3 regions of the Curtobacterium sp. 314Chir4.1 genome follow, and region 3 is predicted to be linked to each of the others. Evidence: predicted binding sites of a transcription regulator. Region 3 holds the regulator's gene; each other region holds the start of a gene.
What was found. Region 3 encodes HrcA, which represses chaperone genes, less so after heat shock. Its sites were predicted from a motif close to TTNGCACTCGNNNNNNNCGAGTGCNAA; they were not measured.
Positions count from the first base shown of each region.

Region 1: a site for HrcA is predicted at 4,198-4,224, ahead of CRP27_RS16415 (Hsp20/alpha crystallin family protein). Genes of this name have one in related genera too.
Region 2: a site for HrcA is predicted at 7,352-7,378, ahead of groL (chaperonin GroEL). Genes of this name have one in related genera too.

Region 1 covers NZ_OCMI01000005.1:113,086-123,302, forward strand. The annotation lists gene CRP27_RS16385 (aldo/keto reductase) at 1-126, shown strand, start outside; gene msrA (peptide-methionine (S)-S-oxide reductase MsrA) at 208-729, shown strand; gene CRP27_RS16395 (UBP-type zinc finger domain-containing protein) at 743-1,102, opposite strand; gene CRP27_RS16400 (aldo/keto reductase) at 1,208-2,209, opposite strand; gene CRP27_RS16405 (5-methyltetrahydropteroyltriglutamate--homocysteine S-methyltransferase) at 2,259-3,371, opposite strand; gene CRP27_RS16410 (hypothetical protein) at 3,409-4,026, opposite strand; gene CRP27_RS16415 (Hsp20/alpha crystallin family protein) at 4,281-4,712, shown strand; gene CRP27_RS16420 (hypothetical protein) at 4,724-5,047, shown strand; gene CRP27_RS18035 (hypothetical protein) at 5,144-5,359, opposite strand; gene CRP27_RS16425 (NAD(P)-dependent oxidoreductase) at 5,440-6,363, opposite strand; gene CRP27_RS16430 (PLP-dependent aminotransferase family protein) at 6,375-7,736, shown strand; gene CRP27_RS18305 (PaaI family thioesterase) at 7,900-8,358, shown strand; gene CRP27_RS16440 (cyclase family protein) at 8,509-9,435, opposite strand; gene CRP27_RS16445 (DsrE family protein) at 9,592-9,942, opposite strand; gene CRP27_RS16450 (YbaK/EbsC family protein) at 10,000-10,217, opposite strand, start outside.
Region 2 covers NZ_OCMI01000004.1:85,895-96,111, forward strand. The annotation lists gene CRP27_RS13160 (helicase-associated domain-containing protein) at 1-56, shown strand, start outside; gene CRP27_RS13165 (DNA repair helicase XPB) at 114-1,811, shown strand; gene CRP27_RS13170 (response regulator transcription factor) at 1,863-2,558, shown strand; gene CRP27_RS13175 (cell wall metabolism sensor histidine kinase WalK) at 2,638-4,338, shown strand; gene CRP27_RS13180 (hypothetical protein) at 4,516-5,049, opposite strand; gene groL (chaperonin GroEL) at 5,690-7,309, opposite strand; gene CRP27_RS13190 (cold-shock protein) at 7,539-7,742, opposite strand; gene CRP27_RS13195 (LytR C-terminal domain-containing protein) at 7,901-8,482, opposite strand; gene CRP27_RS13200 (DUF3263 domain-containing protein) at 8,479-8,775, opposite strand; gene CRP27_RS13205 (DUF2332 family protein) at 8,872-9,867, opposite strand; gene CRP27_RS13210 (GNAT family N-acetyltransferase) at 9,867-10,217, opposite strand, start outside.
Region 3 covers NZ_OCMI01000001.1:857,688-867,904, forward strand. The annotation lists gene CRP27_RS03970 (PhoH family protein) at 1-852, opposite strand, end outside; gene CRP27_RS03975 (histidine triad nucleotide-binding protein) at 926-1,279, opposite strand; gene CRP27_RS03980 (16S rRNA (uracil(1498)-N(3))-methyltransferase) at 1,341-2,084, opposite strand; gene dnaJ (molecular chaperone DnaJ) at 2,084-3,196, opposite strand; gene hrcA (heat-inducible transcriptional repressor HrcA) at 3,242-4,261, opposite strand; gene CRP27_RS03995 (DUF4870 domain-containing protein) at 4,369-4,776, shown strand; gene hemW (radical SAM family heme chaperone HemW) at 4,781-5,998, opposite strand; gene CRP27_RS04005 (HAD family hydrolase) at 6,027-6,737, shown strand; gene CRP27_RS04010 (DUF1990 family protein) at 6,734-7,381, opposite strand; gene CRP27_RS04015 (hypothetical protein) at 7,717-8,001, shown strand; gene lepA (translation elongation factor 4) at 8,151-9,998, opposite strand; gene CRP27_RS04025 (pyridoxal phosphate-dependent aminotransferase) at 10,209-10,217, opposite strand, start outside.

The DNA.
Region 1 (10,217 bases), on a different contig from region 3:
AAGGACGTCCTGCCGCTGCCGAAGTCCACGACGCCGGAGCGGATCGCCGCGAACGCCGACGTCGACTTCGTGCTGTCCGCCGAGGACGTCGCCGCCCTCGACGCGCTGCAGGACACGACCGCCTGACGCGCACGGGAACACGACACCCCCGTCGCCGGTTGCACCCCGTGGTGCCACAGCCAGCGGCACGACCCCAAGGAGGCCAGCATGACCACCACCGAAACCGCCATCCTCGCCGGCGGGTGCTTCTGGGGAGCGCAGCAGCTCCTCCGTCGACGCCCCGGCGTCATCAGCACCCGCGTCGGCTACTCGGGTGGCGACACCCCGAACGCCACCTACCGCAACCACGGCGACCACGCCGAGGCCGTCGAGATCGTCTTCGACCCGTCCGTGATCTCGTACCGGGACCTGCTGGAGTTCTTCTTCCAGATCCACGACCCGTCGACGAAGGACCGGCAGGGCAACGACGTCGGCCGCAGCTACCGCTCGGCGATCTTCTTCACCTCCGACGAGCAGCGCCAGGTCGCCCTGGACACCATCGCGGACGTCGACGCCTCGGGCATCTGGCCCGGCAGGGTCGTCACCGAGGTCGAGCCCGCCGGTGACTTCTGGGAGGCCGAGGAGGAGCACCAGGACTACCTCGAGAAGTACCCCGCCGGGTACACGTGCCACTTCGTGCGCCCGGGGTGGAAGCTCCCCCACCGCGACGAGGCGACCGCGGCCGTCTGACGGCCGCGGCGGATCAGCGCGATCCGCCGAGCAGTTCCAACCAGTCCCCGGGAAGGCGGTCCGCCGGCCCGGGGACTGCCTGCGTCACGGGGTGGCTGGTCGGTGCCGCGAGCTCCAGCCCGTCGGACCGGGTGTCGTCCCGGTAGTCCCAGGACCAGGTCTCCCCGGGTTCGTAGCTCTGGATGACCGCGTGCCCGGTGTCCTCCCAGTGCCGGGTCGCGTGGGTGTTCAGCGAGTCGTCGCAGCACCCGACGTGGCCGCAGGCGGCGCACCGCCGCAGGTGGACCCACCACGAGCCGGTCGCGTCGCACTCGACGCACCCGTCTCCGCTCGGCGGGATCTCCGGGTGGACCATCGCGTCGTCGTCCGTCATGGCACCATCCTGGCCCACGCGAGCCGGATCCGGACTGGAGGCGCGGTGCCAGCTGGCACCGCGCCTCCAGTCCGTCACCTGGTCACGTCGAGGGCGCCCCGCGGCTCAGCCGCGCGGCACCAGCGCGTCGATGGCCGCGAGCTCCTCGTCGGTGAGCGGAGCACCGTCGAGCGAGTCGAGCGTGCCGTCCAGCTGCCGGACGCTCGAGGCCCCGACCAGCGCGGAGGTGACCGCCTGCTGCCGGAGCACCCACGTGATCGCGAGCTGCGCGAGCGTCTGCCCGCGCGCCGCGGCGACGTCGCTGAGGGCGCGCGCCGTCGTCAGGTACTCGTCGTCGATCCGGTCCGCGCCGAACCAGCGGCCCTCGGCCGCACGCGACCCGACCGGCACCGAGCCATCGAGGTACCGGTCCGTCAGGAGCCCGCCGGCCAGCGGCGAGAACACGATCGCGCCGGTACCGAGACGGAGCAGCTCGTCGAAGAGCCCGTCCTCGGGGACCCGGTCGAACATGTTGTAGCGCGGCTGGTGGATGAGCAGGTGGATGTTCTCGGCGGCGAGCGCCTCGGCCGCGGCAGCCGTCTGCGCCGGGTCGTAGTTCGAGATGCCGGCGTAGAGCGCCTTGCCCGAGCGGACCGCGGTCACGAGGGCGCTGACCGTCTCCTCGATGGGGGTCTCGGGGTCGGGGCGGTGCGAGTAGAAGACGTCGACGTAGTCGAGCCCGAGCCGTCCGAGGGACTGGTCGAGCGAGGCGAGCATGTACTTGCGCGAGCCCCAGTTGCCGTACGGTCCCGGCCACATGTCGTAGCCGGCCTTCGTCGACACCACGATCTCGTCGCGGAACGGACGGAGGTCCGACTCGAGGACGCGACCGAACTGCTCCTCGGCGGCGCCGGGCGGCGGACCGTAGTTGTTCGCCAGGTCGAAGTGGGTGACCCCACGGTCGAACGCGTGCAGCAGGATGTCGCGCTGCGTGGTGAGGGCTCGGTCGGCGCCGAAGTTGTTCCACAGCCCGAGCGAGATGCGCGGCAGCAGCAGGCCGCTCCTCCCCACACGCTGGTACGGGAGTCGCTCGTAGCGGTCGTCGGCGGGGCGGTGGACGTCAGGCATCGTTGCTCGATCCGGGTCGGGGACAGGCCGTCGTCGACGCTACCGTGTGTCAGCGCCAGACACGGTCGGCGACGTCGACGACGCTGCGGACCTTCGCCCACTGCTCGTCCTCGGTGAGCACGTTGCCCTCTTCCGTCGAGGCGAACCCGCACTGCGGGCTGAGCGCGAGCTGCCCGAGCGGCGCGAACTCGGCGGCGTCCCGGATGCGCTGCTCGATGACCGCCTGGTCCTCGAGCTCGCCGGTCTTCGAGGTGACGAGCCCGAGCACGACGACCTGGTCGCCCTCGGGCAGGAACCGCAGGGGCTCGAAACCGCCGGCACGGTCGCTGTCGTACTCCAGGAAGAACCCGTCGTAGCCGGTGTTGCCGAGGAGCTGCTCGGCGACCGGCTCGTATCCGCCCGAGGCGATCCAGGTCGACCGGAAGTTGCCGCGGCACACGTGCGTGGTGACGACGAGGTCCTCCGGGCGGCCGTCGAGCACGCGCCGGATGATCGACGAGAACCGCTCGGCGATGCCGTCGGTCTCGATCCCCCGCTCACGGGCCTTCGCCATCTCGGCGTCCGAACAGGCGTACGCCCACGCCGTGTCGTCGAGCTGCAGGTACCGGACCCCGACGGCGTAGAGGGCGGCGATCGCGTCCCGGTAGGCCTGCACGAGGTCCTCGGTGATGGCGTCGCGGCCGTCGTAGTGGTCCGTGCGGATCTGGTCGGCGTCGAGCCGGAAGTCGAACACGGTCGGCGCCGGGATCGTGAACTTCGGGGTGAGGCCGCGTGCGGTGGCCTCGGCGACGACGAACGCGGCGTCGGCGACGAAGGGGTGGTCGGCCGGGAACGACACCGGGCCCGTGACACGCATGCCCTTCGGCGTGGTGGTGACGCCCTGGAACGCGATGCCGTGGTCGAGCTCGACGACCTCGACGCCGTCCAGGCCGCCCCAGAAGTCGAGGTGCCACCAGGCGCGTCGGGCCTCGCCGTCGGTGGCGAGCTGCAGTCCGGCGGCCTGCTGTGCGTCCATGAGCGCGCGGATCGCGTCGTCCTCGACGGCACGGAGCGCGGCGGCGTCGATGCGGCGCTCGGCGAAGGCCGCGCGGGCCTCCTGCACGGGGGCCGGGCGGAGGAAGCTGCCGACGACGTCGGCTCGGAAGGGCGGGTGCTGACGCATCCCTCGATCGTACCGAAGCGGAACCACCGGATCGGGGTCAGACCTGGAACGCGTTCGAGACGGGCACCACGAGTACGAAGACGATCACGATGGCGATCGCGACCAGCGCCTTCGGACGACTCCCGGGACGCCCGTGTCGGAACATCTCGAGGACGGCGCTGTACGCGCGCGGCGACCACGCGGCCGCGACGATCCCGAGGCCGAGCAGGACGCCGAGCACCGTCGCGTTGCCGATGTAGCCGATCGCATCCGGCGGCAGTGCCGCTCCGGTGGCGGACACGGCGACGAGCAAGGACCACAGGGTGCTCACCCCGGTGATGCCCAACGCGCTGACGATCAACGCCGGGCCGGCGTACCGATCGATCCGACCGTCCGGCACGGTCATGTCGCGCACGGTCAGGAGGGCGAACACCGTGACGACGACCCCGATGACGATCACTGCGATGCGCCACAGCACCCGCTGCACGTCTCCGTCCGGCTCGACGACGGACACCACGACGTCGGACTGGATGCCGAGGAAGAACGCCGCGACGAGCGCGACGGCACCGGCCACGACGGCCAGTGTCCCGCTGCGCGGCTCCGTGATCTCCACCCCGGCTCCGACGGACGTGGAGACGCCACGCGGCCGACGGTTCTTCTTGCGCTGTTTACCCACGGCCCCATGCTGGCAGTGCGTGACCGACCCTCAGGTTTGTGGGTCGCCCCGTCTTCGAGGGACGTCATCGCTCGCGTGCCGCACGGACCGGGTGACGACACCGACCGACGACGATCCGGAGCACCGCCGCCTCGAGCCCTGCCCCTTGCCGAGCGACTTCCGAGGATTCTTTTGGCACTCTCCAGGCTCGAGTGCTAAAACGTTGACAGTTGAGTCGACGGGACTCAACAGCAGAGACGAAGGAGTTGATTTCGATGACGATGAACTTCGACCCGTTCCGCGAGCTGGACCGCCTCGCCGGCTCCCTGCTCGGCACCACCGGGCCCCGATCGATGCCGATGGACCTCTACCGCACGGGCGATCACTACGTCCTCGATGTCGACCTGCCCGGGATCGACCCAGGCTCCGTCGACATCGACGTGGACGGCTCCGTCCTGACCATCCGCGCAGAGCGCACCCTCGGCGCCCCGGAAGGCTCCCAGTGGCTCACCCGGGAGCGCCAGCCCGGCACCTACGTCCGTCAGCTCACACTGGGCGACGGCCTCGATGCCGAGCGCATCACCGCCGGGTACGACAACGGCGTGCTGAGCGTCACGATCCCCGTGAAGGAGTCGGCGAAGCCCCGCAAGATCGCCGTCACCACCGGCGCCGGTCGCGAGCAGCTCGCCGTCGGGAGCGGGGAGTAGGAGCGCCCACCGTGTCCGACCTCGTCAACGCGCTCGCCTCGGTCGCCGCCGTGACGGTCGCGCTCACACTGTCGAGCCTCGACCGGCGGACAGCGGTACTGCTCGGAGCGACCGGCGGCGTCATCGGGAACTTCCTCGCGTGGCTGTCCGCCCCGGGCGTGTGGGAGCGGTCGCTCGTCCTGCCCTGGATCGCCGCGGCCACGGGTACCGTCCTGCTCATCGCGGGCTGGAGCACCGTCCGCGCCTACGCCAGCCTGTTCGAGGCGCCGCCCGCCGAGGACACCGACACGGGAGCCGTGGTGACCTCCGGTCGGGCCGCCCACGGATCGCGGTGACCTGCGAGCAGTGATGAGAGTCCCGGCACCTGAGCCGGGACTCTCATCATGCTTGGTGACGCGCGAGACGCTCTCCAGCAGGTGTCCAATCCGCTGTCACAGATGGTCGACATGTGGTGCCGCTGCCGGCTTCGACGGAGACTGCGTGCGACCGGCGGTGCACGCGGATGGGGTTCGGGCCGCCCACCCGCCCGTGGCCCAATGGAGCAGCGGCAGCAGGACCCAGTTCAGCACCGCGACCAGGATCGCCGCATTGACGACCACCAGGACGAGATGTGGCAGCGCACCGGAGAGCAGCGGCGTGAGGCCCACGTTCAGCAGGACGCTTACAGGAAGGACGCCGCTGAAGGTGATGAGACCCGACCGCCACGTGCCGGGACGCAGCGGCGGCCTCACAGCGAGGAGAATCCGGCTCGCCAGCTCGGACGACGCAGATCGAGCCCACGAGCTCGAGCGCGTGCGTTGCTGACGGGTCGGCCCACGTCACCGCTCGTCGTGGCCTCGGGCGCAGGAGCGCCGACCCGGTCGGCGAAGACCGGCGCCCATTCGGTGCCGGCGGCCGGTTCGTCGTCGACGATGTTCCACGTCCCTGCCGGCCAGTCCAGGGCCGCGGAGATTGCCCGAGCCGCATCGTCGACGTGGATGAACGACGTGACCGTCTCGGTCGCTTGGAGCTTCCCGGCGCGTGCCGCGTCGGCGAGCGCCCCGTCCCGCGCGTACCAGGTACCGTCGCCGTACAGCTGGCCGAAGCGGAGCACCACACCCGTCTCCAATTCGTGCACAGCCGCTTCCAGAGCCACGACACCGTTGATGGTGGAGAGGCGCGGTTCCGGAGCACCCAGGTCCAACGGATCGTTCTCATGCGCGACGCCGTCGCCGGGCGGGTACACCCAGGAGATGCTCTCTGCGATCATCCGCTCGACGCCTGCACCGGTGGCCGCATCGACGAGGTTTCGGGTCCCCTCGATCCGCAGACGTGCGTTGGTCGCCGAGTTACCGGACGCAAGGTCCGTCAGGAGGTCGACGACGATGGCCGGCTTCACATCTGACATCATGCGAGTGAGTGCGTCTCGGTCGAGGGCGTCGGCGATGACCGGCTCGGCGCCGAGACGCTGGATCGTGTCCGCCCTGCGCGCTGAACGGGCCGCCCCGGTGACGTGGTGGCCGGCGGCGACCGCGAGTGGGATGAACGCTCGTCCGAGTACACCCGATGCTCCCGCGACGAGGATTCGCGAACCGGTGCCTTCATGTGCCGTGGTCATGACTCGAAAGTAGGACCAGGCTGGCCTACTCGGAAGGACCACGACGAGCGACATATTCTGGTCCAATGGACTCGGTACTCGCGCTCGATCCGTCGCTTCCGAAACGTCGAGCGGTCGAGGACCTCATCCGCCGGATGATCGCAGACGATCTCTGGCAGGTGGGCAGCCGGGTACCCGCTGCACGCGAACTGGCGCTGGAGTTCGGAGTCGCCCGCGGAACGGTGGTCGCCGCGGTCGACGACCTGGTCGCGGACGGGCTCCTGGTCAGTCGCGAACGCGCTGGGATCTTCGTTGCCAGGTCGGGCGAGCCGTCCACCGTTCCAGAACCCATCCTTGAGACACGCGCGCCACGATTCGATCTTCGGCCGGGGCGCCCCGAAACGGGTTCGTTCCCCGGCGCGAAGTGGAGCGCGGCATTGCGACGGACCGCCGGCGTCGGGCTTGCGAACGCCCCTGGCGAGGAACCGCTGATGGGCAGCCATGAACTCCGCGTCGAGCTCGCGGGGTACCTCCGCCGTGCGCGCGGGGTGGAAGCAAACCCGGCGTCCATCGTCATCTGCGGCGGCTACCGGTCCGCGTCAACCATCCTTGCTGCGACGTTCCGGGAGCTCGGCTTACGAACCGTGGCGATCGAAGACCCGTCCCTCCCTGAAATGGACCGGCTGTGGCGTGCGGCTGGCATGGACGTCGTCGACCTCCCCGTCGACGAACTCGGTGCGCAGACGGAGCTTCTCGACGGGACCATCGACGCCGCGACCTTGACGCCGGCGCATCAGTTCCCGCTCGGTGGCGCTCTCGAGTCCAGAAGACGACGCGTGGCTGTCGCTTGGGCGGAACGCTCCGATCGATTCATTGTCGAAGACGACTACGACGGTGAGTTTCGCTTCGATCGCCGCCCGATTGCCGCACTGCAGCGGTCAGCGCCCCACCGCGTCATCTACATCGGAAGCGTCAGTAAGACGTTGGACACTCGGCTCCGCCTCGGGTGGATGGTGCTGCCGCAGTCATTGATCCGGCCCGTCGCGGCGACGACAGCACGCCTGACCGGCGGAGTACCACTCATCGATCAGCTCGCCCTCGCACACCTCATCCGCTCCGGCGACTTCGAACGACACGTGCGACGGCAACGCCGCGAATACGCTCGCCGGCACGAGTTCTTGATCGCCGCCGCCGCTGCGGAACACCTCACTGTGCCCGGCATCCCAGCCGGCCTGCAGGCACTCGTTCCACTCGGATCCGCCCTCGAAGCCGACGAGGAAGACCGCGGCGTCATTCGCCTCGACGACTTCGCTACCCATGCGGTGCACCGATACGTCCGGAACAGCGACCGTCCTCCGGCGGTCGTCGTGGGCTTCGCCACCCCGTCGCGCGCAGCGTTCCCGACGGCAGTTCAGCGCCTCTTCGAATGGATGCGAGACCGCCCCTGACTCTCAACGGGCTGCAGCAGAACCGAACGTCAGCCGACGACACCACACCCCGACTGTTGGCCCAGAAGTGTGCGCGGCACCTGGACCTTCATCGGCCGAGAGCAACTGCGTACAGTCACGTCCTGTGGCACCACCGTCCTCAACCCCCGGCGAGTCCCTTCCTGTGCTCGACTACCTGACTCGCCGGCTGGCGGGGACACTGCGCCCCGGCGAGACGACCTTGGTTCGCTACCCGACCGCGATCGAGCAGACGCTGGGGTTCACGTTGGTCGACGTTGGTGGACGGAGTGCGGTCGTGCAGGTTCACGCCGACGTCGAGCGGTTCGGAAACCAGCAGGGAACAATCCACGGCGGTTTTCTCTGCGAGCTGGCGGACGCGGCGATCGGTACCGCCCATTCGACGGTCATGCGCGCTGGGGAGTCGTTCACCAGCACGGACCTGGTTGCGAGGTTCCTGCGGCCGTCATGGTCGGGGACGTTGACGGCCACGGCGACATGCACACATGCGGGGAGGACGTTGAGCCAGTACCTCTGCGAGGTAACCGGCCGTGACGGCCGAGTCATCGCGAGCGTCACCAGTGCGGTGATGACCCTCCGAGGCGACGCAGCGAAAGGACGATGATCGAGATGAACCAGTCGCTGGAAGCAGTCGGTCCGAGTTGGCCGTGGTCTCGCAAGTCCCCGGCTGGCTCGATGCGGGCGACGCCAGGGCGGTGGGGCGAGGCTTCGCCGAGCGGCGGGATACGGCGTCCTCGCTCGGTCATCGAGCCGGTCACGCTCCGGTACGCGGCACCTTCGCGAACGCTCTGACCGGGATGGTTCCCAGGCGCGCGACCTTCAGTGGAACGGCGGTGAACGTCAAATCGGCCGGAGGTAGCGCATCCATGCCTGTCAGATGTTCGACGACGTGGATCCCGGCTGCGAGGAGGAACGAGCGGGCGGGCCGTTCTCCCCGAGCCGTCACTGCGAGGTCGTCGATGTCGATCGAGTCGATCCCGACCAGTCGAACACCTTGCGCCGCCAGGTACTGCGCGCCGTCCGCACGGAGGAACGGGGCCCGGTCCTGGTACCGCGGCGTGCCGAAGTGCCGATCCCAGCCGGTGTGCAGCAGTACTGCCTTCCCGCGCACGTCCCGGTCGTGGAACACCGAAGCGGGGAGACCTCGTTCGACCGCGTCGGACAGGTGGAAGACCTCGGTCGGCAGGTCCACCACACTGTCAAGTCGGACCATCGGAAGGTCAGCGCCGTCTTGATGGCGATGGAACGACGTGTCAAGGCACGTTCCAGTGTTCTCTGGCAGGGACATGCCGTCTGACGCGGATGGCGTCCCTGTCGCGGAGCGCTGCGTCGACTCCTGCCGGCTGAGAAGCGATGTGATGATCGGCGACGCCTCGGGCAGGGTGCTCATGCCCTCCCGAATCGTGTGACTGAGATCAACGAGGAGATGGTCCACGTCCCTGGTCGGGTCCCGCTGCTCGCGTACTCCGCGACTGCCCTTGTGTCGCTCTGCCACAATCTGGAGCCGACTGAAGCGGACATCGCCGACGAGCGCGAGTCCCAGGTGTTGCACGAGCAGACGAGCCACGTCTCGCTCGGACGTGCCGGAGCCTGGCACATCGAGCCGGAACCCTTCGGCGGTCAGCCCGCCACCGTTCACGAAAGCGATCTGGACGTCGAAGACGGCGCGGTAGTCAGTCAAGACAGGTCTCCCAGGAAGGTTGTGGCGCACGCAGTCGCGTGATCGGGCTGGCTCGAGGTGCTCGGCGCACTGGCTGTCCCCTCGCCTACCGGAACACGAGCGCCCTGACTCACTCATCTCGCCGGTCCGCTGCGGACGCTCATGGCCGACGATTCGCTAGAAGGAGATGACAGTGGCGTTCTCGAGGGTGAAACGAATGAACTCATCGCGGGCCACGGAGAGCTTCACGCCGCGCTGCACCAGTGCGGATTCGACGCCCGCTTCGCGGGCAGCATTGATGCAGGCTCCGACGCGAACTCCGGACGCGATGAGCGCATCGATCTGCGAGTTGAACAAGCGGTCCACCTCGGAGCGGGCCTCGCTGAGGTGTTGTTGAGCGGGGCCGAAGACGAACACCTCGACCGAGATGCCGTTCGTGGCCGCCGTTTCGCCGACTCTCGCGGGCAGCCGGCTTCCGATCGTCAGTGATGCTTCGTCGTCGTGGAAGATGTGGGCAACGGTTTTCATGATGCGTTCCTCGGCACACGGCAGGGCAGCTGCTCTCGGCAAGACCACGTCACCAAGTCAGTCGACGGAGACAGCAACGGGCTCCCCTCCGGTGACGGCGGTGAGCTCATCGAAGCTCAGCGGAACAACGGTGTGCGGTGTACCCCCAGCCGTCCACACGGTCTCGTAGCTCGCGAGCGAACGGTCGATGACGGTTCGCACGGGCACTGGATGCCCGACGGGAGCGACGCCGCCAACAGCCTGTCCGGTCACTTCCCGCACCTGCTTCGCACTCG
Region 2 (10,217 bases), on a different contig from region 3:
ACGTCGAACGCACCCTGCCGCTCTCCCTGGTCGTGGCTGTGGAGAGCGACGCGTGATCCACAGGTGAGCCGAACCGCGCCGGTTCGCAGGCAAGCGGCCTAGGCTGATCCGTCATGAACGGACCGCTGATCGTGCAGAGCGACCGCACCGTGCTCCTCGAGGTCGCACACCCCGACGCCGAGGACGCACGCCACGACCTCGCGGTCTTCGCCGAGCTCGAACGTGCTCCCGAGCACGTGCACACGTACCGCATCACACGGCTCGGACTCTGGAACGCGCGCGCGGCCGGACACGACGCCGAGAGCATGATCCACACGCTCGAGCACTTCGCGAAGTTCCCCGTGCCGCAGAGCGTGACGGTGGACATCCGGGACACCGTCGCGCGCTACGGGCGGCTCGTCATCCGGCGCGAAGAGCGCCCGGACGCTCCGGCGATCGCGAACTCCCCGTCCGAGGAGCTCGAACTCCAGCCGGTCCTGCTGCTCACCGCGACCGAGCCGTCGGTGCTGGCCGAGGTCATCCGGTCGAAGCGCATCAAGCCGCTGCTGGGCAACATGCGCTCCTCGGAAGAGGTCGAGCTGCTGCCGTGGGCGCGCGGGCAGATCAAGCAGGAGCTCGTGAAGCTCGGCTGGCCGGCGGAGGACCTCGCCGGCTACACCCCGGGCCAACCACACGCCATCGACCTGGACACCTCGGAGTGGAGTCTGCGTCCGTACCAGGAGCAGGCCGTGGACACCTTCTTCGCGCAGGGGTCGGGCGTGGTCGTGCTGCCCTGTGGTGCCGGCAAGACGCTCGTCGGTGCCGGCGCGATGGCGACCGTGAAGGCGACGACGCTCATCCTCGTCACGAACACCGTCTCCGCTCGGCAGTGGCGGTCCGAGCTCCTCCGCCGGACCACCCTGACCGAGGACGAGATCGGCGAGTACTCCGGCAGCGCCAAGGAGATCCGGCCGGTCACGATCGCGACCTACCAGATCCTCACCGCCCGCCGGAAGGGCGAGTACACGCACCTGTCGCTGCTCGACGCCCTCGACTGGGGGCTCATCGTGTACGACGAGGTGCACCTCCTGCCCGCGCCGGTGTTCAAGCTGACCGCCGACCTGCAGGCCCGCCGACGGCTCGGCCTCACCGCGACCCTCGTGCGCGAGGACGGCCGCGAGGGCGACGTGTTCTCCCTCATCGGGCCGAAGCGCTACGACGCCCCGTGGAAGGAGATCGAGGCGCAGGGCTACATCTCCCCCGCCGAGTGCTTCGAGGTCCGCATCGACCTGCCCCACCAGGACAGACTCGAGTACGCGGCGTCGAGCGACGACGAGCGGTACCGGCTGGCGGCGACCTCGCCCGCGAAGACCCCGGTCGTCCGGGAACTCATCGAGAAGCACCGCGGGGAGCAGATCCTCGTGATCGGGCAGTACATCGACCAGCTCGACGACCTGGCGTCGTCGTTGGACGCCGCGGAGATCACCGGCGCGACGCCCGTCGACGAACGCGAGCGGCTGTACCAGGCGTTCCGCGACGGATCGATCGACGTGCTCGTGGTCTCGAAGGTCGCGAACTTCTCAGTCGACCTGCCCGACGCGACCGTGGCGATCCAGGTCTCCGGGTCGTTCGGCTCGCGGCAGGAAGAAGCCCAGCGACTCGGCCGACTCCTGCGCCCGAACAAGGACGGACTCCCGGCGTCGTTCTACACGCTCGTGACCCGCGACACCGTCGACCAGGACTTCGCGCAGAACCGGCAGCGCTTCCTGGCCGAGCAGGGGTACTCCTACACGATCCTCGACGCCGATCAGGTCCAGGCGCCCGTGGGCTGACGCACGCACCGCTCCCAGGAAACCATTAGGGAACGGTCAGAAGATAGGACCATGAGCGATGGCCCCAAGATCCTGATCGTCGACGACGAGCCGAACATCCGCGACCTCCTGACGACCTCGCTGCGCTTCGCCGGCTTCGCCGTGCGCGCAGTGGGCAACGGCGCTCAGGCGATCTCCGCCGTGCTGGAAGAAGAGCCGGACCTGATCATCCTCGACGTGATGCTCCCCGACATGAACGGCTTCGGCGTCACGAAGCGCCTCCGCTCGTCGGGCTACACCTCGCCGATCCTGTTCCTCACCGCGAAGGACGACACCGAGGACAAGATCACCGGCCTCACCGTCGGCGGCGACGACTACGTCACCAAGCCGTTCTCGCTCGACGAGATCGTCGCCCGCATCAAGGCCATCCTCCGTCGCACCATGAACGACGAAGAGGACGCGATCATCCGCGCCGGCGAACTCACGATGGACCAGGACACGCACGAGGTCACCATCGGCGACGCGCAGATCGAGCTCTCCCCCACCGAGTTCAAGCTGCTCCGCTACCTCATGCTCAACCCGAACCGCGTGCTGTCGAAGGCCCAGATCCTCGACCACGTGTGGGAGTACGACTTCAACGGCGACGCCGGCATCGTCGAGTCGTACATCTCGTACCTGCGTCGGAAGCTCGACCAGTACTCGGCCGAGCCGATCATCCAGACGAAGCGCGGCTTCGGCTACATGCTCAAGGCGACGAAGGCCTCGTAGCGCCTCTCGGACTTCTGGGTCCGTCTTCACGGCGGCCGTCGGGTTTCGACCCGCGGCCGCCGCCTATCGTTGGGGAAGCATGCACACGCGAATGAGCCGCTGGTGGGACGGGATCTCCCTGCGCACCAAGATCACCGGGATCACGGTCCTGTTGGTGGCGCTCGGCCTGCTCGTCGCCGGGCTCGGCACCATGACGGTGCTCTCGACCTACCTCATGTCGCAGCTCGACACCAGTGTGAAGAACACGACCGAGCAGCTCGAGGGTCAGAACATCAGCGACGGCGAGCAGTACTGCAAGCTGTCCGTCGTCCTGTCGCAGAGCGCCTACGTCGCCGCCTACAACTCGGACAGCGACCGGATCTGCCAGACGAAGGCGTCCAGCCGGCCCGACATCCGACAGCTCGACTTCTCGGCCGCGGCCCAGAGCGGCGTCCGCTTCTCGCTCTACGACAGCCAGCACAACCACGAGTGGCGTGCCCAGGTCATCCCGGCTTCGTTGCAGGACCAGTCGAACGGCACCACCGAGACGGGCTACGTCCTGGTCGCGGTGTCCAGCGCCGACACCGACCAGACGATCGCCCGCTTCACCGTCATCTTCCTCGGGTTCGGGATCTCGGTCATCCTGCTCGGCGCTATGCTCACCCGACTCCTCGTGACGGCGACCTTCGACCCGCTGCGCGACGTCGAGGACACCGCTGCGCGCTTCGCCGCCGGCGACTTCAACCAGCGACTCGAGTCGGACACCCCGAACACCGAGGTCGGGCGCCTCAACCGCTCCCTGAACTCCATGCTCGAGCGCATCGACACCGCGTTCGAGGACCGCCAGCGCACCATCGACCAGATGCGCCGATTCGTCGGGGACGCCTCGCACGAACTCCGCACGCCGCTCGTCTCACTGCGCGGGTACGCCGAGCTGTACCGGATGGGCGCACTCCGCAAGGAAGAGGACGTCGCGCAGGCGATGGAGCGCATCGAGAAGGAAGCCCAGCGCATGGGCCTCCTCGTGCAGGACCTCCTGCAGCTCGCCCGCATCGACGAGTCGAAGCCGCTCGAGCTCGGGCCGGTGGACCTCGTCGCCATCGCCCGCGACTCCGCGCTCGACACCATGGCGTCGAACCCCGACCGCGAGATCCAGGTGCTCGTCGAGGACTCGGTCACCGGCGAGAGCGTCCCGCACGCCGTCCGTCCGGCGTCGGCACCGGGCTCCGGCTCGGGCGACTCCCCTCCGGTCTCCCCCACGTCCGCGAACACCACCGGACCGATCGCGTTCTCGCGCCAGACGATCGCACGGCTGCGTGCCCGTCGCACCCGGGCGATGGGCGTCGACGGCGACCTCGCTCCGAGTGACGAGACGACGCCGCTGCCCACGGTCGTGCTGCCGAAGCGTCCGCCGATCGTCTTGGCGGAGGAGAACAAGATCCGCCAGATCGTCACGAACCTGATGGGCAACGCCATGCGGTTCACCGAGCACGACGACCCGATCGAGATCGGCATCGGCGTGGACGACGAACGCGGCATGGCGCACATCGACGTGATCGACCACGGCGAGGGCATCCCGCCGCAGCTGCGCGACAAGATCTTCCAGCGCTTCTGGCGGGCCGACACCTCGCGCGCTCGGGACACCGGTGGCTCGGGCCTCGGGCTCGCCATCGTGTCGGGCATCGTCGCGGCGCACCACGGGTCGGTCGAGGTCTTCGACACCGAGGGCGGCGGAGCCACCTTCCGCGTCTGGCTCCCCCTGCTCCCCCGCGACTACGCGGCCCCGGCGCCCGGCGCCTGACGCCGCGCCGCACCGCGCCCGCCCGCCCCGCCCGCCCCAGGTTCCAAAATCTCGGCATCTCGAACGCGCTCGTAGGCTTCTCCGGAACCCCCGCACCGCGCACACGGCATGTCTTGGAACCTCGGCGGGATGAGAGCGAGCCAACCCCGTCCAGGTCGTCACGACGTCGGGCTCACGTCATGCTGCTGAGCGGCGCGCTTCCTCGAGTCGGCGTTGCACGAATGCCTGCCGGAGCCGTTCGAGGAGGACCGTCGGGCGTCCAGCATCCATCGACGTCGCATGGATGACGATCCAACCGTTCACCACGAATCCGTTCGAGCGTCGCTGATCGTGCTGGAACGTGCGCTGCTCGCGATGGTGGTCTCCGTCGTACTCGAGCGCGATCCGGACGTCCGGCCACGAGAGGTCTGGGCGTCCGAGGAACGTCCCCGCGTCGTCCACGACGTCCTCGTTCACTGCCGGCTCCGGGATTCCCGCATCGATCACCACGAGGCGGAACCGCGTTTCCATGGGTGACTCGACGCCGGACCGGATCCGTCCGAGCGCAGCCCTCGCCTTCTTCGACGACCGCGATCCGGGCACGATCGCAGCCCGGAGCCCGTCGATGGTCGCGAGTCCGGCCGGCCCGACGAAGTAGTCGCCGAGGACGACGAGATCGGTTTCGGAGAGGAGTGACGAGCACTCGAACCAGGCACGTGCTGGCCCGCTCACGGGGATGCCTCGAACCCGCTCGGGACGGAACGTGTCAGATCGGAGTCGATGGGGTGTGACCTGTGGCCGTCGCATCACGGGTGCTGTGCCGATCGATGTGACGTGCACGAGCGCATCACCGGGTCGGCGCGGGAGGGGAGCGCCCCACAACTCGGCGGCCGTCGTGTGACTGATGAACTGATCGCCGCGGAGCACGAGCGCGATCGCCTCGACTGTCGTGATGGGAATGCCCGCTCGAGACCGAACGCCGTGCACGGGAGCTTCGAGGTCACGTCTCGTCAGCCGCGACGGCGACACCCCAGCAGCGATCGCCTCACGGACGCGGAACGCTCCGGTCGGCTCCTGTACACGTGTCGGTCGACTCCCCATGGAGCGAGTGTTCCGCGCTCCTTGCCCAGGCCGGGGCCTGGATGACGCATCTGTGGAGAACGAGGTGATCCGCGCCTCCAGGCGGACAGCGCACGCAACCGATCGAGGTTCCACAACACGCCGTCCGCGTGTTGCGGATGTGCGGCAACTGGCGGGTTGCTGACGCGAGATGCCGAGAATTTGGAACCTCGGGAACCCCACCCACCCACCCACCCGCGCACGCGGAAGGGCCCCGCACGCGCAGCGTGCGAGGCCCTTCCGGAAGGACTGCTTAGAAGTCCATGCCACCCGTCGGGTCGCCGGCCGGGGCAGCAGGGGTGCGCTCCGGCTTGTCGGCGACGACGGCCTCGGTCGTGAGGAACAGACCGGCGATCGACGCAGCGTTCTGCAGCGCCGAGCGCGTGACCTTGGCCGGGTCGATGATGCCCGCGGCGACGAGGTCGACGTACTCACCGGTCGCGGCGTTGAGGCCGTGGCCGGACTCGAGCTCGCGGACCTTGGCGGCGACGACGCCCGGCTCGAGACCAGCGTTCAGCGCGATCTGCTTGAGCGGCGCGTCGATCGCGACGCGGACGATGTTCGCACCGGTCGCCTCGTCGCCCTCGAGCTCGAGGGAGTCGAGCACGATGGACGCCTGGATGAGCGCGACGCCACCACCGGCGACGATGCCCTCTTCGACGGCGGCCTTCGCGTTGCGGACGGCGTCCTCGATGCGGTGCTTGCGCTCCTTGAGCTCGACCTCGGTCGCGGCACCGGCTTTGATGACGGCCACGCCACCGGCGAGCTTCGCGAGGCGCTCCTGGAGCTTCTCGCGGTCGTAGTCGGAGTCGGTCGCCTCGATCTCGGAGCGGATCTGACGGACGCGGCCCGCGATCTGCTCCTCGTCGCCAGCACCCTCGACGATGGTCGTCTCGTCCTTGGTGATGATGACCTTGCGTGCCTTGCCGAGCAGGTCGAGCGTGGCGTTCTCGAGCTTGAGGCCGACCTCTTCCGAGATGACCTGGCCGCCGGTGAGGATCGCGATGTCCTGCAGCATGGCCTTGCGACGGTCGCCGAAGCCCGGGGCCTTGACGGCGACGGACTTGAAGATGCCGCGGATCTTGTTCACGACGAGCGTGGCCAGGGCCTCACCGTCGACGTCCTCGGCGATGATCAGGAGCTGCTTGCCCGCCTGGATCACCTTGTCGACGACCGGCAGGAGGTCCTTGATGTTCGAGATCTTCGAGTTGACGATCAGGATGTAGGCGTCCTCGAAGACGGCTTCCTGACGCTCGGGGTCGGTGACGAAGTACTGCGACAGGTAGCCCTTGTCGAAGCGCATGCCCTCGGTGAGCTCGAGCTCGGTGCCGAAGGTGTTCGACTCCTCGACGGTGACGACGCCTTCCTTGCCGACCTTGTCGATGGCCTCGGCGATGAGCGCGCCGATCGTCGGGTCCGCGGCGGAGATCGACGCGGTGGCGGCGATCTGGTCCTTGGTCTCGATGTCCTTGGCGTTGAGGAGGAGCTGGTCGGAGACGGCGGCGACGGCCTTCTCGATGCCGCGCTTCAGCGACACGGGGTCGGCACCGGCGGCGACGTTGCGGAGGCCCTCGCGGACGAGTGCCTGGGCGAGGACGGTCGCGGTGGTCGTACCGTCACCGGCGACGTCGTCGGTCTTCTTGGCGACCTCCTTGACGAGCTCCGCACCGATCTTCTCGTACGGGTCGTCGAGCTCGATCTCCTTGGCGATGGAGACACCGTCGTTCGTGATCGTGGGGGCGCCCCACTTCTTCTCGAGGACGACGTTGCGGCCGCGCGGGCCGAGCGTCACCTTCACGGCGTCGGCCAGGATGTTGAGGCCGCGCTCGAGGCCGCGACGGGCCTCTTCGTCGAAAGCAATGATCTTTGCCATGTGAGTTTCTCGTCCCTCCCGGACGTCGTCATGGGGGTCGTGCTGGCACTCAGCGTGAGCGAGTGCCAACGCCGATTCTGGCACTCGCAGGGGTCGAGTGCAACACCGACGGGAGGCACGGGTCGAGTTCCCAGGACACGCACCGGCGAGCGGTCGTGCAGCCCGGCACGGAAGAACGCGCCGCCCCTGACGGGACGACGCGTTCGAAGTGGTTCGCCGGAGACGACGCTCAGGCGGGACGGACCGATTCGGCCTGCGGCCCCTTCGACCCGGTGCCGACGTCGAACGTCACTGCCTGGCCCTCCTCGAGGACCTTGTAGCCCGACATGTCGATTGCCGAGTAGTGCACGAACACGTCCTGGCCCCCTCCATCGACGGTGATGAAGCCGAAGCCCTTCTCGGCGTTGAACCACTTCACGGTTCCGTTGGCCATGATCTCTTGCTCCCTGCGGTGGTGCTGTTCCGGACGACGCAGTCGCCGTCTTGGCACGACTCTTACCGAACAATGCCGACAGGGCAAGGGGTGTGACGTTCTTTCACGATGATTCCGACAAGAATCAACGTGCCTGAAACACGCCCGTCACAAATGCGTCAACCGGCGTAGTCGGCACCGAGCACGACGCTGATGTCGGCATTCGGGAACGCCGCCGACTGCTGCACCGCGGTCACGCCCAGGGACTTCGCGATCCCCTGCGCGACCGACGCCTGTGCCGCCTGCTGGTAGTACACGATCGTCGCGGTCGTCCCGGTCGTGCCCGCGTCCCCGGTCGACGTGACCTTCCACCCGGCCGAGGTCAGCGCGGCACTGGCCTTCGCCGCGAGGCCGGTCGTCGTCGTGCCGTTCAGGACCACGACGCTCGTCGTCCCCTGGTCGGCGGGCGTCCCGGCCGCTGGGGCCTGCGGCGCCGAGGACGACGGCGACGACGACGGTTCGGCGGTCGCCGACGCGGACGCCGAGGACGACGCCGACGGAGACGTCGAACCGTCGAAGGAGTAGCTGCCGTTCAGCAGGGCGAGGACGAGCACCCCGATCCCGACGAGCACACCCGTGGCGAGGGCGGCCCAGGCGAACGCGATCCAGCCGCGGCCCCGGCGCTGCGCGCCCCGGTGCGCTCCGACCCGCGGGCCGTCGGCGACGTCGTCGAACCGGTCTCGGGGGTATCTCGTCGTCATCGTTCCTCTTCACGTCCTTCGGGTGCTGCGCCGGGAGCGACGAAGCTGCGCGCCGCCCGGGCACTGGTGCGCGCGTGGCGGAGCCGCTGCAGCCGGGAGACCAGCTGCGGGTCGTACGCGAGCGCCGCGGGCGAGTCGATCACACGGTTCAGCACCTGGTAGTACCGCGCCGGCGACATGTCGAACTCGACCCGGATCTCCGCTTCCTTCGTGCGGTCGTGCCGTGCCCGGTCGTGCTCGAAGGCGAGCACGTGCTTGGCGAGCTCGTCGAGCTCGACGGGTGTGGCGGTCACTGCGGTTCCGATCACGGTGAGGTAACGGGTCTCGCACATCGTAGGGGTGGAGATCATCCGGACCCTGGCACGCCGCTGGACTGTCGCGAAGACCGGTCACAGGTTCGGATCGCGCAGCCACCGCACGCGCACGCCGAACGGGTCGGAGACGGCCATCGCCACGCCGTCGAGCGAGGCGGTCGCGAACGCATCGGGGTCGGCGGGATCGACGTCGTCCGGCAGGGTCGCCGCGACGCCGCTGAGGATGCCCGTCCGTTCGAGCGCGATCCAGTGCACACCGCGGTCGTGCACCCCGTCGACGAACCGCTGGCGGTCCGCTCCGGGGACGTAGACGAGCGTCCCGGTCGTCAGGACGACCGGGACGACGCCGTCCGGCAGGGCGTCCAGAGAACGGTCGAGGTCACCGGGCAGCGTGCCCCGGATCCGGACTGGAGGCACGGCGAGCGTCGCGCGCGCCGCCTCGCGCATCAGGGCGGTGCGGTCCGTCGCCTCGGGCGGGACGGCCTCGACGAGCCGGTCGAACGCGTGCGGCTCGGCGAGGTCGATCGGGTTCGGGTCGAGGGCGATCCGGGCCCCGACGGCGATCGGCGTGGTCGTCGGCAGGACCTCGACGCCGGAGACGTCCGCGGTGAGGTGCACCGACGGGTCGCTCGGCGCCGTGCGGATCCGGACGAGGGCGTCCCCGCGTCGGTGGTCGAGCGTCACGCGGTCCGGGATCGAGCAGAGTCCCGCCGCGGCCCCCGCGTCGACCAGGCCGAGCGGCCGGCCCACCCGTGCGGCGAGCGCCGCGAACAGCGGGACGACCGGGGCGAGCCGCCGCGGGTCGTTGGCCTGCACCGTGGCGGAGGCGAGGGCCGCGACCAGGGCGGGACGTGCCTCCAGGCCGAGCGCGCGCAGCGCACCGGGATCAGACGGATCCGCACCCAGCCGCCGCGCGACCGCGAAGAGCAGCTCGGGCTGCCGCTTCGACTCCGGGACCTCGTCGAGCATGGCCACCATGCGGTCGTCCAGCGACCGCGCCCAGGCGGCGTAGGACGGCGAGGCTCCCGCGATGCGCTCCGCGTAGGCGGCGTACCGCTCCCGCGTGTCCATCAGTGACCGGGACGGTGCATGCCGACGTGGCGGATGCCGGCCTCGTCGTAGGGGGCGCCGAAGCGCGTGAACCCGTGGCGTTCGTAGAGGGCCACGATGTACTCCTGGGCGTGCAGGACGACGGCATCGTGCCCGTGGGCCTCGAGCACCGCGGCGACGAGCCGACCCGCGATCCCCCTCCCTCGATGGCGGGGGTCGGTGGCGACCCGACCGATCACCCACGCGGGCGGCTCGGCGCCGTCGGGGTGGACCTCGTCGGGTGCCGGACGGATCAGCCGGAGGTACCCAACCGCATCGGCGTCCGTGCCGAACCACCAGTGCTCGGTGTCGGCTTCGCGGTCACGGCCGTC
Region 3 (10,217 bases):
CCGGACGACGTCGTCGCTCGTGAGTCGGGAGAAGTGGATGTCCTCGACGCGGTCGAGGATCCGTGTGACGAGCCGCAGCCCGGACAGGTTGCCGGGCAGGTCGACCTGGGTGATGTCACCGGTGACGACCATCTTCGACCCGAAGCCGAGTCGCGTCAGGAACATCTTCATCTGCTCGGGCGTGGTGTTCTGCGCCTCGTCGAGGACCACGAACGAGTCGTTCAGCGTCCGGCCGCGCATGTACGCGAGCGGCGCCACCTCGACCGTGCCTGCCGCCAGGAGCTTCGGGACCAGCTCGGGGTCCATCATCTCGTTCAGGGCGTCGTACAGCGGGCGCAGGTACGGGTCGATCTTGTCGGTGAGCGTGCCCGGCAGGAACCCGAGCCGTTCGCCGGCCTCGACCGCGGGGCGGGTGAGGATGATCCGGGTCACCTCGCGCCGCTGCAGTGCCTGCACGGCCTTCGCCATCGCCAGGTAGGTCTTGCCGGTGCCGGCCGGGCCGATGCCGAACGTGATGGTGTGCTCGTCGATGGCGTCGACGTAGGCGCGCTGCCCGTCGGTCTTCGGGCGCACGGACTTGCCGCGGCTCGACACGATCGGCGTACCGAAGGTGTCCGACGGCTTGCGGTCCTCGTCGAGGAGCTTCGCCGACACGGGGATGTCCGACGGGCCGATGTCCTGTCCGCGCCGGACCATGCCGACGAGTTCGTCGACCAGGGCGTTCGCGCGCGCGACGTCCCGTTCGGGTCCGGTCAGCGAGACCTCGTTGCCGCGCACGAGCACGCGGACGCCGGGGTACTGCCGTTCCACGGTCTTGAGCAGTCGGTCCTGGGGGCCGAGCAGCTGCACCATGGCGATGCCGTCGACCTGGATCGAGACGGTCGACTCCGGCTCGGCGGGGTCGATCGGGGAGGGTGCTGGTTCGTTAGCCGGCAAGGGTGCCTTCCTGCAGTTCACCTGCGAGTACGTGCGCGTGCACGTGGAACACGGTCTGACCGGCTGCTTCGCCGGTGTTGAAGACGAGTCGGAACTGGCCGTCGGCGCGCTCGTCGGCGATGCGCTGCGCGGTGGCGACCACGTGGGAGAGGAGGTCCGGGTCGCCGGCGGCGAGTTCGGACACGTTCGCGTACTCCTCGGTCTTGGGGATGACGAGCACGTGGACGGGGGCCTTCGGTGCGATGTCCTCGATCGCGATGACGCGGTCGTCCTCGGCGACGACGGTCGCCGGGATCTCGCGCGCGATGATCTTGGAGAAGACGCTGGGCGTGCTGGTGCTCATGGACCCATCGTAGAACGCGGGACCGACGCCGGGCCTTCCCGATCCGGGACGATCGCGCCGACTACCAGCGCCCGAGCCGCGTCTGCAGCACTGCCAGCGCCGCGGGCCCGGCGGTCGAGGTCCGGAGCACGGTGTCGCCGAGTCGCACCCGCACCGCGCCCGCCGCCACCAGACGGTCGAACTCCGAGCCGTCGATCCCGCCCTCCGGTCCGACGACCAGGACGATCTCGGCGACGTCGGCCGGAGCTTCCCACGAGGACAGTCGGACGTCCCCGGCGGGGTCGAGCACGAGCACCGCGCGCGACGGGTCCGCTTCCGCACCGCCGGCGAGCTGCGCCGTCGTCACCGGGGCGTCCACCGCCGGCACGCGCGAGCGGATCGCCTGCTTCGAGGCCTCCTGCGCGATCGCCGCCCAGCGGGTCCGGCCCTTCTCGACCTTCGCGCCGTCCCACCGGGAGACACTGCGCGCGGCCGACCACGGCACGATCCGGTCGACGCCGATCTCGGTCGCCGCCTGCACCGCCATCTCGTCACGCCCGCCCTTCGCGAGCGCCTGCACGAGCGTCAGCGTCGGCGAGGGTGCCTCGTCGACGGCGACCTCGGACACCGCCAACGACAGCGAGTCCCGCCCGAGCTCGGTCACGGACCCGGTCACGACGGTGCCGCGACCGTCCGACAACCGCAGGGTCTCCCCCGCCCGGACCCGCGCGACCGCGACCGCGTGGCGTCCCTCTGCCCCGTCGAGCGGGACGGTGTCGCCGACCGTGACGCCGTCGAGCGAGTCGACGAGGTAGAGCGACGCCATCAGAAGTTGAAGAACCGGTCGCGGAGCTTGCCGAACATGCCCTGCTGGAACCGCGACAACTGCGGTGCCGCGGCCTTGTGCGACTTCGCGAGCTGCTCGACGAGCTGCCGTTCCTTGTGCGAGAGCTTCGTCGGCGTCACGACCTGGACGCCGATGCGCAGGTCGCCGCGCCCGTTGCCGCGCAGCTTCGTGACCCCGCGGTCCTTGAGCACGAGGACGTCGGCGCTCTGTACGCCCGGGCGGATCTCGAGCTCGACCGGACCGTCGAGCCCGTCGATCGTCGCCGTGGTGCCGAGCACGGCGTCCGTCATCGCGACCTCGAGCGTGGCGAGGAGGTCGTCGCCGTCGCGGCTGAAGACGTCGTGGTGCCGCACCCGGATCTCGAGGTACAGGTCGCCGGAGGGGCCACCGGCCGGGCCGACCTCACCCTGGCCGGGCATCTGCAGTCGGAGACCGGAGTCGACCCCGGCGGGGACGTCGACCGGGACGGTGCGGCGGGCACGGACCCGGCCCTGGCCCTGGCACGTCGGGCAGGGGTTCGGGATGACGGTGCCGTAGCCGCGGCAGGTGCCGCACGGCGCGCTCGTCACGACGTTGCCGAGGAGCGAGCGGACCTGGCGCTGGATGTGGCCGGAACCGCCGCAGATGTCACAGGTCTGGGGGCTCGTGCCGGGCGCGCAGCAGGAGCCGTTGCACGTCTCGCACAGCACGGCCGTGTCGACCTCGACGTCCTTGTGGGTGCCGAAGACGACCTCGTCGAGGTCGACGTCGATGCGGAGCAGGGCGTCCTGGCCCCGCTCGGCGCGGCTGCGCGGACCACTGCCGCGGCCGCCACCACCACCGCCGCCGAAGAACGCGTCGAAGATGTCACTGAAGCCACCGGCGCCGCCGCCGAACGGGCTGTCGGCCTGCGGTCCGGCGTCGTACCGGCGGCGCTGCTCGGGGTCGCTCAGCACGTCGTACGCGTGCGTCACGTCCTTGAAGCGCTCGGCGGCGTCCGGGCTCGGGTTCACGTCCGGGTGCAGCTCGCGCGCCAGACGGCGGTACGCCTTCTTGATGTCGGCATCGGAGGCGTCCTGCTGGACGCCGAGGACGTCGTAGTGGTCTGCCACGTATCCCTCAGTCGGTTTCGGTTCGGTGCGGCGGGTGCCGCAGGGTCAATGTTCGCCCAGGAGCTTGGACAGGTACCGTGCGACGGCGCGCACGGCGGCCATGTTCGTGCCGTAGTCCATCCGGGTCGGTCCGAGCACGCCGAGGCGGGCGACCTCGCCGCGTGCCAGGTAGCCACCGGCGACGATGCTCGTGGCGTCGAGCCCGTACTCGGCGTTCTCCACGCCGATCCGGGCCGCCACGGCGACGTCGTCGATCTGCATCTCGCCGAACAACCGGAGCAGCGTGACCTGTTCCTCGATCGCCTCGAGCACGGGGAACAGGCCGCCGGAGAAGTCCTGTTCGCTCTTGGCGAGGTTCGCCGCGCCGGCCATCACGAGGCGGTCCTGCCGGTTGGCGGCGACCTGCTCGATCAGCGTGGCGACGACGACCCCGGCGAGCGGTTGGGCGTCCGGTCGGATCTGCTGCGGGACGGCCCGGAGCGCGGTCGAGACGTCCTGCAGCAGGAGCCCGACGGTGGCGCCGTTCACGACCGCGCGGAGTTCGGTGAGCGCGCCCTCGTCGAGCGTCACGTCGGTCTCGACCACGCGCTGCTCGACCCGGGCGGTGTCGGTGATCAGCACGACCATCAGGCGGTTGTCGCCGAGGCGCACGAGCTCGATGTGCTGCACACGTGCACGGACCATCGAGGGGTACTGCACGAGGGCGACCTGGTTGGTGAGCTGGCTGAGCAGCCGGACCGTGCGGCCGAGGACCTCGTCGAGGTCGTTCGGCGCCCCGAGGAACGTCTCGATCGCGTGCCGCTGGGCGCTGGAGAGCGGCCGGGCAGCGGCGAGGTGGTCGACGAACACCCGGTAGCCCTTGTCGGTCGGCACGCGGCCGGACGACGTGTGCGGGGCGGCGATGAGCTGTTCGTCCTCGAGCTGGGCCATGTCGTTGCGGATCGTGGCGGCACTCACCCCGAAGGCGTGCCGCTCGACGATCGTCTTCGAGCCGACCGGTTCGCGCGACGCGACGTAGTCCCGCACGATGGCCTTGAGGACCTCGAGGCTGCGTTCGCTGACCACCCGGACCCCTTCCACTCGTTCTGGCACTCGGACGTCTCGACTGCTGATCCTACGCCCGACCGCCGACGGACCGGGACTTCTGCACACCCGGTCGGTACGCTTCCCGCATGACCTACGGACAGCAGCCCGGTGGCCCGCAGCACCCCGGTGGACCGCAGTACCCCGCTGGGTACCAGCCGCCCCAGCCGATGTCGCCGGAGGACCAGCGACTCTGGGCCACGTTGACGCACGTCGGCGGGATCTTCTTCACCTTCATCGCACCGCTCGTGGCGTACCTCGTCCTGCGTGACCGCGGCGGGTTCATCCGCGAGCACACCCGCGTCGCGCTGAACTTCCACATCACGATGGCGATCGCGTACGTCGTCGGGACGATCCTGACGATCATCGTCATCGGCGGGCTCGTCGTGCTCGCCGCAGGGGTCCTGTCGGTCGTCTTCGGCATCATGGCCGCCGTCGCCGCGAACCGGGGCGAGTTCTACCGCTACCCGCTCTCCATCGAGTTCATCAAGCCCTAGGAGATCAGTCGAGCAGCTCGCGGACCACCGCGTCCGCGAGCAGGCGACCCTGCAGGGTCAACTCGATCCGTCCCCGCACCGCGGCCGAGCCGTCCACGAGTCCACGCGCGATGAGCCCCGCGACCCGGCCACGGGCCTCCTGGCGGAGTTCCGCGGTGGCGAGCTCGCCACGGACGCGTGCCGCGAGCAGGACGCGCTCGACGTAACGGGTCTCGTCGTCCAGGGTCTCGCGACCGGCGGCCGGCGACTCCCCCGACAGCACCCGGTTCGCGTACGCGGCCGGGTGCTTCACGTTCCACCAGCGCGTGCCGGCGACCGCCGAGTGCGCGCCAGGGCCGACGCCCCACCAGTCGTGGCCCTTCCAGTAGGACAGGTTGTGCCGGCTGGCGTGCTGGGCGCCACGCGACCAGTTCGAGACCTCGTACCAGGAGTAGCCGGCGTCGCCGAGGACCTGGTCGGCCAGCTCGTACATGTCCGCCGCGAGGTCGTCGTCGGGCGCGGGCAACTCGCCCCGCGCGACCATCCGCCCCATCGCCGTGCCGTCCTCGACGATGAGCGAGTAGGCGCTCACGTGGTCCGGCTCGCACGCCAGGGCGGCGTCGAGCGAGGCGCGCCAGTCGTCGAGGGACTCCCCGGGCGTCGAGTAGATGAGGTCGAGCGACACGTCGAGGCCCTGCTGCTTCGCGAGGTCGACGACGCCGGGCACACGGAGGGGGTCGTGGGTGCGGTCGAGCGTCGCGAGCACGTGCGGCACCGCCGACTGCATGCCGTAGCTGATCCGGTTGAACCCGCCGGCCCGCAGGGTCTCCAGCGACACGGCGTCCACGGAGTCCGGGTTCGCCTCCGTCGTGACCTCGGCCCCGGGGACGATCCCCCAGGTGTCGTCGATCGCGCGCAGGATCATGGCGAGGTCGGACGCCGGCAGCATCGTCGGGGTCCCGCCGCCGAAGAACACCGTGGACACCGGGCGACGGGGCACTGCCGACGCGTCGAGAACGGAAGCCGCCCACTCGATCTCGCGCACGGCGTGCCCGGCGTAGTCGTCACGTCGCACCCCACGGAGCTCGGACGCCGTGTAGGTGTTGAAGTCGCAGTAGCCGCAGCGCACCCGGCAGAACGGCACGTGCACGTACACGCCGAACGGGACGTCGCCCGCGTCGGAGGCCGGGGAGATCAGGCCGTCCACGGGCGCTGGGTCGGCGATCGGGAGAGCACTCGGCATGGACTCCATTGTCCGTCATGATGGAGGCATGGAGCACCACACCGTCCCCACCACAGTGCTGTGGGACATCGACGGCACCCTCGTGATGAACGCCTCGTCGCCGGGCAACCTGTACCACCTCGCGCTCGAGCGGGCGGTGGGCCGCGACCTCGTGCTGCGGGTCGGGCACCAGCACGGCCGCACCGACGCCGGGCTGATCGCGGAGCACGTCCGCGCCCACGAACTCGACACCGACCTCATCCCGGTCGTCAGCGGTCACCTCCGCGACCTCACCGAGGAGCGGCACCGCTCCGGCGACCACCGCAGCCCTGCCCCCGGAGCGATCGCGCTGGTGGCGCGCTTCGCGGAACTCGGGTGGCGGAACGGCCTGCTCACCGGCAACTCCGCGTACCGCGCCCGCGTGAAGCTGCAGGGGGCCGGGTTCGACGTCGACGCGTTCGACTGGGAGCACTCGTACTTCGGTGACACCGAGGTGGAGCGGACCGGCGTCACCGCCCGCGCCGCCGCGGCCCTGGCTGGCACCCGTGCCGTCATCGTCGGGGACACCCCGCGCGACGGTGAGGCCGCCGACGCCGTCGGGATCCCGTTCCTCGCCGTGGCCACCGGGGTCTACGACGTCGAGTCGCTGCGGGCCACCGGCGCCGTGACGATCGCCCGGAACTGCGTCGACGACGCCGCACTCATCGAGGACGCCATCGCGGCGCTCCCCCCGCTGCGTCCGGTCGACGAACGGTCCTAGTCGCCGCGGAGGGCCCCGAGGTACTTCTCCGCCATCACCTTCTGCTGGCGACGCAGCAGCGGCGCGACGAACTGCCACTTCCGGCTCGACGGCTGCGAGAACTGCCGGATCTGCAGCCACACCGAACCGTCCGGCGTGCGCTCGACGACGAACGACTCCTCGCCGGAGAGCGGGTGCCCCTCGAGCGTGCCGTACGCGAAACCCTTGCGGTCGTTCTCGTCGATGATCGACACGACCCGGACCGGCGCGTGCACGGTCTGCCCGAACGCGTGCATCGTCAGCGTCGCACTCGTGCCCGCCGTCAGCAGCGGGGTGCCGTCCGGCGCGAACTTCTCCACCCGAGGCGTCCCGATCGAGGCGGGCGCGATGGGCACCCCTGCCTCGTCGAAGGTCACCGGGTTGTAGCGGACCTCGTCGTCGTCCGGCTGGTCCTCGACCTGCACGCGGATGCCGCTGCGCTCCTGGATCTGCCAGGTCAGGGCCTGCGTGACCGCGGTCTCGAAGCGCTGGTCGCCGTGCCCGATCCGGGCGCGGGACTCGGTCGGGGTGAACCCCTCCGGCGGGTACGTCATGAGGTCGGACGCCTGGGTCGCACCCACGGCTCCGTACGTCAGGGCGGTCCGGTAGCTGCCGCGGGAACTCATGCCGTCAGCCTACTTGCCGGCGGTGCTCACGATCGAACCGAGGTCGACGCAGTGGCGCGCGCCGCGATCCGCTTTCCGCGCACCCCGAACTGGAGGCCCGACACGCGTCCGCCACGCCCCTACCCTTGGTCCGTGCCCCACTCCACCCCCGCCCGTACGCGGTCCGTCGACCGCACGACGGCCGCGTTCGCCGTCCTGACGCTCGCGGCGTTCGGGCTCGCCGCCACCGCCCGCGCCGCGGTCGAGTGGGCCACCGCCGGCCTCGACTCCCCCGCCCGGTACGTGTCCGCGCCGCCGAGCGGCTGGGACGTGTCGACACCGCCAACGCGATCGCCGTGTTCGGGGCGTGCAGTGCGGGAGCCGGGGTCCTGCTGTTCGGCGCGACACTCGTGCTCGCGGTGCGCCGGCACCGGGCGCGCGGGCTGTCCGTGGTGCTCGGGTTCACGATGCTCGCGATGGTGATCGGTGCCGTGGTGGCCGGGTTCGCCGCTGCCGGGCAGGCGGACTACGACGCGGCCGCGGGACTCGTCATCCTGCGGACCGCACTGACCGGACTGGCTGCCGCGAGCCTCCCGGCCCTCGCACTGTCCGCCTTGCGGACCCGCGCCCGCCGCGTGTAGCGGGCGGTACCCGACCCGGCGCGGGGGTCCTGGTCACGTGTCCGCGAAAGCGACAGGCTGCCACCAGTATCCCGCGGCAGCCTGTCGCTTCGGCGGACGTCCCGAAACCGCCAGCCCGGAGCGTGTCGCTCTCGCGGACCAGTCCCGAGCTACTTCTTCTTCTCCTCGACGTCGCCGGAGAGCGCCGCGATGAAGGCTTCCTGCGGGACCTCGACGCGACCCACCATCTTCATGCGCTTCTTGCCCTCCTTCTGCTTCTCGAGGAGCTTGCGCTTGCGGGTGATGTCACCGCCGTAGCACTTCGCGAGGACGTCCTTGCGCATCGCCCGGATGCTCTCGCGGGCGATGATGCGTGCGCCGATCGCGGCCTGGATCGGGACCTCGAACTGCTGCCGCGGGATGAGCTTGCGCAGGCGCTCGGTCATGAGGGTGCCGTACGCGTAGGCCTTGTCGCGGTGCACGATCGCGCTGAACGCGTCCACCTGCTCGCCCTGGAGCAGGATGTCCACCTTCACGAGGTCGGCCGCCTGGTCACCGGTGGGCTCGTAGTCGAGGGACGCGTAGCCCTGCGTCTTGCTCTTCAGCTGGTCGAAGAAGTCGAAGACGATCTCGCCGAGGGGCATCTCGTAGCGGATCTCGACGCGGTCCTCGCCGAGGTACTCCATGCCGAGCAGGGACCCTCGACGCGACTGGCAGAGCTCCATGATCGCGCCGACGTAGTCCTTCGGCGCGAGGATGGCCGCGCGGACCATCGGCTCACGGACCTCGACGATCCGACCGCCGGGGAACTCGGACGGGTTCGTGACCTCGGTCACGGTGTTGTCCTCGTTCGTGACCTCGTAGATCACGCTCGGCGCCGTCGTGATGAGGTCGAGCCCGAACTCGCGGCTCAGGCGCTCGGTGATGATCTCGAGGTGCAGCAGGCCGAGGAACCCGCAGCGGAAGCCGAACCCGAGCGCGACGGAGGTCTCGGGCTCGTACACCAGAGCGGCGTCCGAGAGCTTGAGCTTGTCGAGTGCCTCGCGCAGGTCGGGGTAGTCCGAACCGTCGATCGGGTAGAGGCCCGAGAACACCATCGGCTTCGGGTCCGTGTAACCGGGCAGCGCCTCGGTCGCGGGCTTCTGCGCCGTCGTGACCGTGTCGCCGACCTTCGACTGGCGGACGTCCTTCACGCCGGTGATGAGGTAGCCGACCTCGCCGACCGAGAGCCCCTTCGTGGGCTTCGGCTCGGGCGACGACACACCGATCTCGAGGATCTCGTGCGTCGACTTGGTCGACATCATCTGGACCTTCTCGCGCGGGTGGATCGTGCCGTCGATCATCCGGACGTAGGTCACGACACCGCGGTAGCTGTCGTAGACGGAGTCGAAGATCATCGCGCGGGGCGAGGCGTCGACGTCGCCGACGGGGCCGGGCACCGTGCGGACCACGCGGTCGAGGAGCTCGGGGACGCCAACACCGGTCTTGCCGGAGACGCGGAGGACGTCCTCGGGCTTGCCGCCGATCAGCTGCGCGAGCTCGGCGGCGTACTTGTCCGGCTCGGCCGCTGGCAGGTCGATCTTGTTGAGCACCGGGATGATCTCGAGGTCGTTCTCGAGCGCCAGGTAGAGGTTCGCGAGCGTCTGGGCCTCGATGCCCTGCGCGGCGTCGACGAGCAGGATCGCACCTTCGCACGCGGCCAGGGACCGGGACACCTCGTACGAGAAGTCGACGTGTCCGGGCGTGTCGATCATGTTCAGCGCGAAGGTCTGCCCGTCGAGCTCCCACGGCATGCGCACCGCCTGGGACTTGATCGTGATGCCGCGCTCGCGCTCGATGTCCATGCGGTCGAGGTACTGGGCACGCATCGCGCGGTCCTCGACGATGCCGGTGATCTGCAGCATGCGGTCGGCCAACGTGGACTTGCCGTGGTCGATGTGCGCGATGATGCAGAAGTTGCGGATCGACTCGGCCGGAGTCGCGGCGGGCTCGAGCGGCGCGGATGCTTGTGGGCTCACGGTTCCTCAGGTGGGTCGGACGGTCGAACGATTGTCCCACGTCCGCGCGCCGGCGGCGCGCACCGCGGGCCGCCCGTCCGCAGCGTGCGAGGTTCCACGCACCGTGGCACTAACGCGACCTCGCACACTGATCGGAACCGCGCACGATGCCTGGCCGACCTCGCACGGTGCGAGGCGTGGCGGACGCGCGCCGTGCCTCCAGGCCGGTGTCTACACGCG